DNA from 3 places in the Listeria sp. SHR_NRA_18 genome. Region 2 is predicted to be linked to each of the others. Evidence: riboswitches for the same ligand, from Rfam matches in the RefSeq annotation. Region 2 holds a riboswitch; each other region holds the start of a gene.
The links. A riboswitch is a leader RNA that binds a small molecule or an ion and turns the genes downstream of it on or off. The one in region 2 is predicted to bind S-adenosylmethionine.
Positions count from the first base shown of each region.

Region 1: linked by a shared signal. The riboswitch ahead of DUK53_RS04175 (methionine ABC transporter ATP-binding protein) and the one ahead of metE (5-methyltetrahydropteroyltriglutamate--homocysteine S-methyltransferase) in region 2 are both predicted to bind S-adenosylmethionine.
Region 3: linked by a shared signal. The riboswitch ahead of DUK53_RS11920 (methionine ABC transporter ATP-binding protein) and the one ahead of metE (5-methyltetrahydropteroyltriglutamate--homocysteine S-methyltransferase) in region 2 are both predicted to bind S-adenosylmethionine.

Region 1 covers NZ_QPKR01000001.1:834,140-838,279, reverse strand. Annotated here, with positions in the region: gene DUK53_RS04190 (HesB/YadR/YfhF family protein) at 40-342, shown strand; gene DUK53_RS04185 (MBL fold metallo-hydrolase) at 659-1,750, shown strand; gene DUK53_RS04180 (DUF3006 domain-containing protein) at 1,758-1,988, shown strand; SAM riboswitch class I at 2,070-2,179, shown strand; gene DUK53_RS04175 (methionine ABC transporter ATP-binding protein) at 2,307-3,338, shown strand; gene DUK53_RS04170 (methionine ABC transporter permease) at 3,322-3,972, shown strand.
Region 2 covers NZ_QPKR01000001.1:1,565-5,704, forward strand. Annotated here, with positions in the region: tRNA gene DUK53_RS00085 (tRNA-Thr) at 14-89, shown strand; tRNA gene DUK53_RS00090 (tRNA-His) at 105-177, shown strand; tRNA gene DUK53_RS00095 (tRNA-Gly) at 198-268, shown strand; tRNA gene DUK53_RS00100 (tRNA-Ile) at 286-362, shown strand; tRNA gene DUK53_RS00105 (tRNA-Asn) at 369-441, shown strand; tRNA gene DUK53_RS00110 (tRNA-Ser) at 460-550, shown strand; tRNA gene DUK53_RS00115 (tRNA-Glu) at 584-655, shown strand; gene DUK53_RS00120 (MFS transporter) at 728-1,897, shown strand; SAM riboswitch class I at 1,980-2,085, shown strand; gene metE (5-methyltetrahydropteroyltriglutamate--homocysteine S-methyltransferase) at 2,188-4,140, shown strand, end outside.
Region 3 covers NZ_QPKR01000007.1:178,944-183,083, forward strand. Annotated here, with positions in the region: gene DUK53_RS11915 (methionine ABC transporter permease) at 1-597, opposite strand, end outside; gene DUK53_RS11920 (methionine ABC transporter ATP-binding protein) at 594-1,616, opposite strand; SAM riboswitch class I at 1,712-1,831, opposite strand; gene DUK53_RS11925 (D-alanyl-D-alanine carboxypeptidase family protein) at 1,918-2,754, opposite strand; gene DUK53_RS11930 (sensor histidine kinase) at 2,904-4,052, opposite strand; gene DUK53_RS11935 (response regulator transcription factor) at 4,036-4,140, opposite strand, start outside.

The DNA.
Region 1 (4,140 bases), 830 kb from region 2:
TTAAGAAGCTATAAACTTATTATACGAGGAGTGATGACAATGCAAATCGAAGTAAGCGATCAAGCACAACACTGGTTTAGAAATGAGTTTAACACGGCCGATGGAAATGGAATTAGATTATTCGCAAAATATGGTGGCTCCAACAGTTCCCTACATCCTGGTTTTTCAATCGGATTAGTATCTGAAAAACCCACGGAAATGGCATTGCAACACAAAATCGGCGATATTTTATTCTACGTAGAAGATCATGATTACTGGTACTTTAAAGATCATGACTGGATCATTGATTACAATCCAAAAAGCGAAGAAGTAACCTTCAAATTTTTTGAGAAAGTAAAATAAATCTCTCAGCGGATCGACAAACGCTCATTTTCGTCGTTAAAAGCACTGTTTCAGCGCTCACGTACTTTAGTACGCTCCGCACTGGAACAGTGCTTTTGCCTAGAAACTAAGCATTTGTCGATCCGCTGAGGTTTGGTAGGAAATCATGTGAAGTGGTTTTTCGAAATTTTGGCGAGTCCTTTATAGGGCTCGTTTTATTTGGTGTAAATCTCCCAACTTTTCCGGCAACTCTTTACTCCAAGAAGCGATTCTGCTATTCTAAGGGGAAGAGAATTAGGGAGTTGAGATTTTGAAGAAATTAGCAAAATGGAGCATCATGGGGATTATTTTAGTCATGCTTATTGGTGGATGCTCAAATAATACACAAACATCCAGTGTTACCGAAAATACGTTAGACGGCGCGAAATTCACTTTTTTTGACGTCGGGCAGGGGGACAGCACGCTTATTCAAGCCGATGATGGCACAACGATTCTGATTGATACTGGCCGCCATGACGATAATCGGATTTTGACATATCTAGAAAAAGCGAATATCGAAAAAATTGATTTGTTGCTTTTAACACATCCGCACTCAGATCATATTGGCAACGCGGATAAAGTCATCAAACAGTATAAGCCGAAAGAAATTTGGATGGATGGACTCGTGTTCAATAGCTCGATTTATGAGCGCGTGATTGATGCCGCTCTGGCTTCGGACGCGAAATATAAGGAGCCAAGACGCGGTGAAAAAGCTACATTCGGACCGTTTGGGATTCAGGTGCTGAGTCCGGATAAATTATCGGATAACGCTAACAACGATTCCATCGCGATTCGTCTAACATACAAAGATATTGCGGCTATTTTTACAGGAGACGCAGAAAAGTCACGCGAACGAGAAATGGTCGACAGCGGCCTAGATTTAAACGCCCAGATTCTCGATTTGGGACACCACGGTTCGTCAACATCGAATCAGCCGTACTTTTTAGATGCAGTCAAACCGGAAGTCGCCGTGTATTCTGCTGAAAAAGGAAATTCCTACGGGCACCCGCACCGCGAAGTCATTCAGTGGCTCAAGGATCGCGATATCAAAACGTATGGAACGGATGTCGAAGGAACGGTAACAATCGAGACGGATGGCAAACAAATCCACGTCGCGACAGAAAAATCCGGCACACCGGAACCTGGAAATAGCACTGGCAAACAAACAACAGAAGAACCAGGCGAGGCGGTTCCGATGCCAAATACAATTAATATTAACACAGCAACCGCAGAAGAACTGCAATATCTACCGAGCATTGGCCCCGTTTTAGCAGACAAAATTATCGCCGAACGACCATATAAATCAATTGACGAATTGAAAAAAATAAACGGAATAGGCGACGGCATTGTTCGACAAATCAAAGAACAAGGCAAAGCAACCGTAAAGTAGGTGTACCATGAGCAAAAAAGCGATTTTAGACCGTATCGAGGATGGAAAAGCGGTTTTTCTACTCGAACCAGATGAGCAAATATGGACAATCCCACAAACCAAACTGCCAAAAAATATTCACGAAGGCAGTTCGGTTCTAATCGATGGCACGAGAATCACACTAGACGCCCAAACAACAGCGGAAAACAAAGCACGCATCGCAGCGAAACTCGAACAATTGCGCAGAAAAAACGATTAATAAACAAAGAACTTTTCCAAAAGTGGTTGACAGTATCCGAAATACACGATATAGTTATAAAAAATAAATAACGACTTACACATTTTATCCAGAGAGGTGGAGGGATTTGGCCCTACGAAACCTCGGCAACAGATCATGTATTGATACTGTGCCAATTCCAACAAGCATTCCATTTGCTTGGTAGATAAGGTGAGACGACAAAGACTGCATTCATATGACTGTATAATTATTCGGTACATAGATGTTTGGACTAGAATCTCCTCTTATTAACTTAAGGGGAGATTTTTTTGTGGGTAAGGCAATTAAGGGAGTGATAGGATGATCGAATTCAAAAATGTAACGAAAACATTCAAAAGCGGAGGCAAAGAAATTACCGCGTTAGACGGCGTTAGCTTAACCATCGAAAAAGGCGACATATTCGGCGTAGTGGGCTTTAGTGGTGCAGGAAAAAGTACCTTGATTCGCACGGTAAACCTACTGGAGCGGCCCACAAAAGGCTCCATGGCTGTGGCAGGAACCGATTTAACAACATTAAAATCCAAAGAACTTCGCGCAGAACGAAAAAAGATTGGCATGATTTTTCAACATTTTAACTTATTGAATTCCAAAACGGTCTTCGATAACATCGCGATACCGCTAGCTTTAATACATACAAACCGAAAAGAACGCGAAAAGCGAGTGCTGGAATTGTTGGACTTTGTTGGCTTAGCAGATAAAGCAAAGAATTATCCCGACCAATTATCCGGCGGCCAAAAGCAGCGTATCGGGATTGCACGTGCACTCGCAACAAATCCAGAGGTGCTCCTATGCGATGAGGCAACGAGCGCATTAGATCCAGAGACAACAGGCGCGATTCTCGAACTGTTACAAAAAATCAACAAAGAATACAATATTACGATTCTGCTCATCACCCACGAAATGTCTGTGATACGCGAAATCTGCAATCGAGTAGCGGTGATGGAAGGCGGTAAAGTTATCGAAGAAGGCAAAGTATTCGATATCTTCTCAAATCCGCAAAGCCAAACCGCGAAAAACTTCGTCAAGACGGTAATCAATGACGATATTCCAGCCAGCGCACTGAAGCTGATTCAAAATCACGACGCAACCGTTTGGAAATTCACATTTGTGGGAGAATCATCAGGAAATCCGCTACTTTCGAATATTGCCAAACAATTTGATGTCAATGTCAGCGTCCTAAGTGGGAATATCTCTGAAATTCAGGCGATTGCGTTTGGCTACATGATCGTGGAAGTCACAGGTGAGCCAGAAGAAATCGCAAAAGCCTTCGCTTACGCAACAACGCAAAATGTCAAATTAGAGGAGGTGGGAGCGCATGGAAGTCACATCTGAACAGCTAAGCATGGCATTTATTGAAACCCTATACATGGTTACATGGTCACTCTTATTTGCTTGCCTTATAGGGATACCACTCGGTGTCTTACTCGTCGTAACGCGAAAAGGTCACATTTTGCAAAATACAATGATTTTCAATATTTTAAACCCAATTATCAACATTTTGCGTTCGGTGCCATTTATTATTTTGCTAGTCGCATTGATTCCTGTGACGCGTTTCATCGTCGATTCGAGCATTGGCGTGAAAGCCGCGATTGTTCCACTTGTTTTCTACGCAGGACCTTACATTGCAAGACTTGTTGAAAACTCGCTTTTAGAGGTGGATCAAGGCATTATCGAGGCAGCTCAGGCGATGGGCGCGAACGCGTGGCAAATTATATGGCGATTTATGTTGCCAGAGGGTCTTAGCTCATTGATTCTGACACTAACTACCGCGACGATTGGTCTCGTTGGTGCTACCGCAATGGCAGGAGTTGTTGGTGCAGGAGGGATTGGAAACTTGGCGATTACGTATGGGTACCAGCGTTATGATAATATCACGATGCTCGTTACAGTTATTATTTTGGTCGTTATTGTCCAAAGTGTCCAGTCGCTGGGGAACTTCATTTCTCGCAAAATCCGCCGCCGTTAGGCGCCGGCGACGCCGAGAAACGCTCATCTTCGTCGTTAAAACCTGTGCTACGGGGTTCTCGTACAAATCGTACGCTCCACTCCGTTGCTCGGCTTTGCCTAGAATCTAGGCATTTCTCGGCGCCACCTCCGTTTGGAGGTTCAATCGTGAAGGACACTTAAACATGAT
Region 2 (4,140 bases):
GTTTGTATCTTAAGCCGGCTTAGCTCAGTTGGTAGAGCAACTGATTTGTAATCAGTAGGTCGCGAGTTCGACTCTTGCAGCCGGCACCATATTTAGCGATAGCGGCGGCTATGGCGAAGTGGTTAACGCACCTGATTGTGGTTCAGGCATGCGTGGGTTCGATTCCCACTAGCCGCCTTTATGAAATTTTGGATAATGCGGGTGTAGTTTAGTGGTAAAACTACAGCCTTCCAAGCTGTTGTCGTGGGTTCGATTCCCATCACCCGCTCTTTATTTTTTTATTGTGGGCCTATAGCTCAGCTGGTTAGAGCGCACGCCTGATAAGCGTGAGGTCGATGGTTCGAGTCCATTTAGGCCCACCATATTATTCCACAGTAGCTCAGTTGGTAGAGCAATCGGCTGTTAACCGATCGGTCGCAAGTTCGAGTCTTGCCTGTGGAGCTTGTAATTGTTTATATTGGGGAAGTACTCAAGTGGCTGAAGAGGTGCCCCTGCTAAGGGTATAGGTCGTTAACGCGGCGCGAGGGTTCAAATCCCTCCTTCTCCGCCAGTATAAAAGATGCGAAACTAGAATTAATATTTAGGCCCGTTGGTCAAGCGGTTAAGACACCGCCCTTTCACGGCGGTAACACGGGTTCGAATCCCGTACGGGTCATCGCTGATTATAAGAACAATGTCATTTATGGCATTGTTCTTTTTAATGCAAAAAATGCATAGGAGGATAGGTATGAAAAGCAATAGATTTAAATTTTGGATTTTGACAGTGGTTGTTGCTATATCTGGTTTATCTCAAGGCTTATTGTTGCCTTTGATTTCGATTATATTTGAGGGAAATGGGATTTCTTCGGGATTGAATGGGCTCCATGCTACTGGGATATATATAGGGGTCTTATTAGTATCGCCATTTATTGAGGCGCCATTACACCGATTTGGATACAAACCTATTATTATTGTTGGTGGTGGGATTGTAGCGGTTGCTTTATTACTATTTCCACTGTGGTTTAATTTATATTTTTGGTTTATTTTGCGACTGCTGATTGGTGTGGGGGATCATATGTTGCACTTTTCTTCGCAGACTTGGATTGGTGCTATGAGTCATCCTTCTAAGCGTGGACGTAATATGGCTATCTATGGTCTGTTTTTTTCGTTGGGGTTTGCTGTTGGACCACAACTCGTGAATTTAATGGAGATTAATGTGAACTTGCCGTTCTTTATATCGGGGATTATGGTGATTATTGCTTGGGGGCTTGTGTGGTTTCTTAGGAATGAGTTTGTTGCTGAGAAGGCAGTTATACGCGAAATTTCGTTTTTTGGAAGTATAAAGCGATTTTCGGACGTATTTAGGCTTGCTTGGATTTCGATGATTCCGCCTTTTGTTTATGGCATATTGGAGACGGCGCTTAATGCTACTTTTCCGATTGTGGGGCTTCGGGATGGGATTCCGCAGGCGATGGTTGTGACGATTATTTCTTCCTTTTCTGTTGGGACGATTTTATTCCAAGTTCCGATTGGGATTTTGAGTGATAGGATTGGTAGGGCAAAGGTTTTGCCTATTTTTGTGGGGGTGGGGGCTGTTTTGTTTTTTGTGACGGCTTTTGTTTCTAATAGTATTGTATTGATTGGGATGTTTTTTGTTCTGGGGATTTTTCTGGGGTCGATGTATTCGCTTGGATTGTCTTATATGACGGATTTGACGCCACTGGAGCTTTTGCCTGCGGGGAATATTTTAGTCGGGATGAGCTTTAGTTTGGGGAGTATTATTGGGCCTTCTGCGACGGGAATTATGATTGGTTTGTTTGGTAATGATGTGTTTTATTTTGTGATTACAGGGCTTCTGGTTGTAGCGTTTTTAGCGTTGTTTTTCGGGAATGCTCGAAAAAGTTTGACAATGCCGTGATTTTTTAGTTGACAGGAATTTCGTGGGATGGTAATATAAGTTCAATACATCGGAACTGGATGTAATTAATTTCATATAATAACTCTTATTGTGAGTGGTAGAGGGACTGGCCCTGTGAAACCCGGCAACCTTTCAGTTTTTGAAAAGGTGCTAAATCCTGCGAAGTATGATGCTTCGAAAGATAAGAGAGTGAATGCGTGTCTGTAAAATTCGGATATTCGTAGCCTCTCTGGTTCTTTGCTGGGGAGGCTTTTTATATGAAAAAAATAATGAGGGAATGGTGATGTGAAATGGCGAAAGTTCAAAGTTCAAATTTAGGGTATCCGCGTTTAGGTGAGAAACGGGAGTGGAAGAAGGCACTTGAGAATTATTGGAACCATAAGATTTCTGAAGAGCAATTACTTTCTGAAACTAAAGAATTGCGTTTACAAGCTTTGAAGAAACAGCAGGACAAAGGGATTGATTTGATTCCAGTTGGGGACTTTTCTTTTTATGATCACATTTTAGATACGAGTATTACTTTTGGGATTGTGCCGAAACGATTTAATTATGAGGCTGGGAAAGTGGATCTTGATACATATTTCGAGGTTGCGCGTGGGAATGATGGGGCGGTTGCTTCGGAGATGACGAAGTGGTTTAATACGAATTATCATTATATTGTGCCGGAGCTTGTGGATGCGAAGCCGCAGTTGACGGAGAATCGGGCGTTGTTTTATTACGAGGAAGCTAAAAAAGAGCTTGGTATTGATGGGAAGCCAGTGCTTGTTGGACCGATTACGTATTTGAAATTGGCGAAGGGGAATGATGATTTTAAAGGGTTGTTGGATCAGCTGATTCCGCTTTATGGTCAAATTTTGAAGGAGTTGCAAAATGCTGGTGTGAAATGGGTGCAGATTGATGAGCCTTACTTAGCGACTAGTTTTGATAAGGAAGAGTTGGTGTTGTTTGAAGAGGTCTATGCTTTATTTAAGAACATTGCACCTAATTTGAAGATTGAATTGCAAACCTATTTCGAAAGTCTTGATTATTTTGAAGAGGTTGTGAAACTGCCGGTGGATGCGATTGGTGTGGATTTTGTGCATGATCATGGTGAGTCGATCGAAGCGCTTGAAAAATTTGGATTCCCGGAGGATAAAATTTTGGCGGCTGGAGTGATTGATGGTCGTAATGTATGGCGTGCGGATTTGGATGCGAAATTAGGACTTCTTGAGCGGATTGCAAAAGTGGTGCCGAAAGAGCGGTTAATTGTGCAGCCGTCGAGTTCATTACTGCATGTGCCGGTGACGAAAGCGAGTGAGCCTGATTTGGATGGGGTGTTGCTTGGTGGGTTGTCATTCGCGGATGAGAAGTTGGTGGAGTTAGTGGCGCTGACGGAGGCATTGAATGGGGAAGATGTGACGGCGGAATTTACGGATGCGAGGGCGGCGCTGGGTGCGATTAATGGTTCGCATCACCGGAATAATGCGGAGGTGCAGGAAGCGATTCGTAATTTAGAGAACGTGGAGGTGAAGCGTGATTTACCGTTTGCGGAGCGGATTAAGTTGCAACATGAGTGGTTGCAGTTGCCGTTATTGCCAACGACGACGATCGGTAGTTTTCCGCAGTCGCCTGAGGTTCGGAAAAAACGTTCGGATTGGTTGAAGAAAGTGATTACGGACGCGGAATATGAGAAATTTATTGAGACGGAGACGGAACGCTGGATTCGGATTCAAGAGGATTTGGACTTGGATGTGCTGGTGCACGGTGAGTTTGAAAGAACGGATATGGTGGAGTATTTTGGTCAGAAGTTGGATGGTTTCCAAGCGACGAAATTTGGTTGGGTGCAGTCTTATGGGTCGCGCGCGGTGCGTCCGCCATTGGTATACGGGGATGTGGCGTTTACGGAAGCTATTACGGTGAAGGAAAGCGTTTATGCACAATCGCTAACGGATCGTCCTGTGAAGGGGATGTTGACGGCGCCGGTGACGATTATCAACTGGTCGTTTGTGCGTGATGATGTGCCGGATTATGTGGTTGCGAATCAAGTTGGTTTGGCGCTGCGTAAAGAGGTGGAGGCGCTTGAGGAGGCTGGAATTCGTGTGATTCAAGTCGATGAGCCAGCGCTGCGTGAAGGATTGCCGCTGAAGCGTTCAAGATGGCAGAAGTACTTGGATGATGCGGTTTATTCGTTCAAGTTAACGACGACTTCGGTTAAGAATGATACGCAAATTCATACGCATATGTGTTATGCCGAGTTTGAGGAT
Region 3 (4,140 bases), on a different contig from region 2:
CGCAACTAATGTGACTGCTGGCTGTGCTCGTTGGAAACCTTCTAGATAAGCCGCGTTTCCGAGCCCGCCTGCACCGATAACACCCGCCATGGCCGTGAAGCCAACCAGTGAAATCGCCGTCACGGTAATGCCTGAAATGATTGCGGGCAAAGCTTCTGGAATCAAAACTTTACCAATAATCGTGAATAGGTTCGCACCCATCGCTTTTGCCGCCTCAATAACGCCCTTGTCGACCTCACGAAACGCGATTTCCACCATTCGTGCATAAAATGGAGCCGCTGAAATAATCAAGGCTGGTAGCGCCGCTTTAGGCCCAATTATCGTACCGACAAGCGTTTTCGTCATCGGAAGTAATAACACGATTAAAATGATGAACGGAATCGACCGGAACACGTTGACCAAAATCGCCGTTATCCAGTAAGCCGTCCGTGATCCAGCGTCCTTTTTACGGTTCGTCAAGAATAAAACGAGCCCCAAAGCCAAGCCTAGGAAGAAGACCGCGAACAGCGAAACAATCGTCATGTAAAGCGTTTCCTCTGTGGCTGTTTTCATCATGTCCCAATCTACATTTGCGAAATATCCTGTCGAATCGTTCATCCTTCAATCACTTCCGTTTCTATCTCAAGCTCGCGTAACCGGGTGATTGTGGCATCGACTTGCGATTCCTCACCTTGAATTTGAATATATAAAGTCCCGTACGCTCCATTTTGCGTTTGCGTCAGGTTCCCGTGTAAAATGTTGAGTAATACCTTATTGTCTTGCGCTACTTGTGAAATAATCGGCTGCGTCGCCTTCCCACCAACAAAAAGCAGCTTCACAAGCTTGCCTTCCGAATAGTTTTCCAGCAACATGTGAATCAATTCTTCCGTCTCATCGGATTCGGTTACTTGGCGCACAAACCGTTTTGTCACTGACTCTTTCGGATGTTGGAATACTTCAATAACATCGCCAAGTTCGACTACACGCCCCGCTTCCATGACCGCCACACGATTACAAATTTTGCGAATAACGTGCATTTCGTGCGTAATCACAATAATCGTCAAGTTCAGACGGCGATTAATATCGAGCAATAACTCCAACACTTCATCCGTCGTTTGTGGATCGAGTGCCGATGTCGCCTCATCACAAAGCAATACTTTCGGATTATTCGCAAGTGCCCGCGCAATCCCAACACGCTGCTTCTGACCACCACTTAGCTCAGAAGGATACGCGTCTTCCTTGCCCTCCAAGCCAACAAGTCTAATCAATTCATTCACTCGAAAACGCCGCTTCTCGCCACGCACTCCCGCAATCTCCAGCGGAAACGCGATATTATCATACACTGTACGCGACCAAAGCAAATTAAAATGCTGAAAAATCATCCCGATTTGCTGACGCGCCTTACGCAATTTACTCCCTCTAATTTGGGAAATAAACAAATCATCCACTTCCACCGTGCCTTCTGTCGGCAACTCCAAACCGTTAAACATCCGAATCAGCGTACTTTTCCCAGCGCCAGAATACCCCACAACGCCAAAAATTTCACCGTCCGCGATGTCCAAATTAACATCATCCACTGCTCTCACATTGTTTTTTCGAGTCTTATAATCCTTCGCAACACTTTTAAGCCTTATCAAAGTAAACTCCACCCTCAATCTTTTTCTAAAAACAAAAAACCTCTCTTGCCACTTGAGCGAAGAAAGGTGTAATTACATGCATAATTTACGCTTTTCTCTCATCTCTCAGAGTCTGACACTCTGTATGATTTAGCACCTTGCAATGGATAAAATCATTCATCCACTTAGGTTGCCGGGCTTCTTCGGGCATATCCCTCCACCACTCTTGATAAGATTATTTTTTAGACGCATTCACTTACACGCCTTGTGTTTATTAATATTACATGTTTTTAGTCGGATTTGTCAAGATTCAGTTTCAATTTTATTTCGAAAAGCCGAACTCCATCATTTTTTTAGCATCTTTTATTCGTCCTTCATCCGTCGAACTACCCAACGTAATTGAGATGACTCGCTCTCCATTTTGAACCGCCGTTCCTACAAAACAGTACCCAGCTTGATCCGTATAACCCGTTTTCAAGCCATCCATCCCGCTTACCACGCCTTCTTGGAGCGCACCATTCGTCGTATGAATTGTATCGCCTTTTTTCGTCACGTAATCCGTTCGCGATGTCGTATCCAGCACTTCCGGATAGTCCTTCAACAACCGTTTCGTCAAAATCATCAAATCCGCTGCGGTTGACATCGACATGTCGCCATCCTTATCCAAACCGCTCGCACTGCTGAAATGCGTCTTCGCTGACATGCCGAACTCTTTTGCCCGCGCATTCATTTTCTCCGTGAAATGCTCCGCGTCCACTCGCTCAGCCAAAGCCTCCGCCGCATCATTTGCCGACATAATCAGCATCGCCGCAAATAAATCCTCCACCGAATAGTGTTTCGTTCCCGTTTTCGCGTACAGACTCACCGCCTGTGGATCATCCAGACGCCCCAACGGCAACATCTCATCCCAAGAAAGAGATTTTTTATGTATCGCCTCTAAAACTAAATAGGTCGTCATTAATTTCGTTATACTTGCAATCGGAACCGCGCGATTCACATCTTCCGCAAAAAGCGCCTTCTCCTGTTTCGTGTTCACAACAAGCGCGCTACTAGCCTCAATCGATGGCGTCGCACGAATATCTCTTCCTAATAATACAAAAACTAAAATAGCAACAATCGTCAAACAAGCGAGAATTAAAATCAATGTCTGTTTTTTCATAATTTCCCCTCCTGATTACATCTTACCTAAAAATGATAAAATGGAGAGTAAGAAATTAGAAAGAAAAGCTTAAGATTCCGCGCGTAAAATGACAGTTCTGTAAGAAAAGTCCCTATTACGCGCTGCTTCTTGCAAAATATCATACCTTACTAACTCTCGGTAACTGGTAACTTCACCGTAAATGTCGTTTTTCCTTTTCTACTCGTAGCGAAAACCTGTCCACCATGACGCTCGACAATCGACTTCGCAATCGCCAAACCGAGCCCTGTTCCCGTCGTCGTCCGATTTTTATCCACTTTATAAAACCGATCAAACAACTGCGGTAAATCACCAGCCGGAATCTCAGCTCCATAGTTCGAAACCTCGATAATCGCCATACCTGCTTCTTTTTTCGCGCTAATATCGATTTTCTTCCCAGAAGCACCGTACCGAAGCGCATTCGAAAACAGATTCTCAAATAAACGCATAATCTGCATACCATCCCCCATAACTTTCAAGTTCTCAACGGCATACATTTCAACGATCTGAACCTCTTTTTCAGCAGCAGAACGTTCGTACTCTGAAACGAGCTGGCGCAATAATTCCACCATATCGAGCGTATCCTCTTTAATCTGAAACTCCGTGCTCTCAAGACGCGTATAATCAAACAAATCATCAATCAATTTATGCAGTCTTTGCGCTTTTCCATACACCAATTCCGTATAATGACGCAACTCCACCTCATCGCGATACCGGTCCTCATGAATATAACTCAAATAACCCAATATCGAAGTCAGCGGCGTACGTAAATCATGCGACACATTCGTAATCAAGTCGTTTTTTGCCTGTTGCGCCTCCTGCTCCTGCTCAATCAATTCCGCCTGGTGCACCCGCATTTTCTCGATGCTCTCCTCCAACTGCACAATCTCGGGAATCAAACTGTCCTGCTCCATCGGCTGATCTTGAAGTATCGCCTCATTAATCTGTCGCAACTGTTTTCTAAGTAAATTCTGTTTAAAAAGCCAATAGAAAAAAATGAAAAATACGAGCGCTACACCAGTCATACCAAGATATTTTAACATGATAAGCCACGGCGAATTCAGCAATTTATCATAACGACCGTAGCCGAATAAATCAATAAAACTCTTCGTCGTCCCAGTCAACACAACCGAATCCTGCGTCACCGAAACGAGCCACAAACCGATACTCCGCAATGCCACAAAGCTAGCAAACCAAGACAACAACGCAAAAATAACGATTTGTAATGGATGCATTTGCTGCCAAATTCGCCATATGAACTGCTTAAACCTCAATTTTATAACCTACTCCCCAAATGGTTTTGATCACATTTTCTCCGTCCATCGCATCCTTCAACTTATCACGTAAATTGCTGATATGCACCATCAC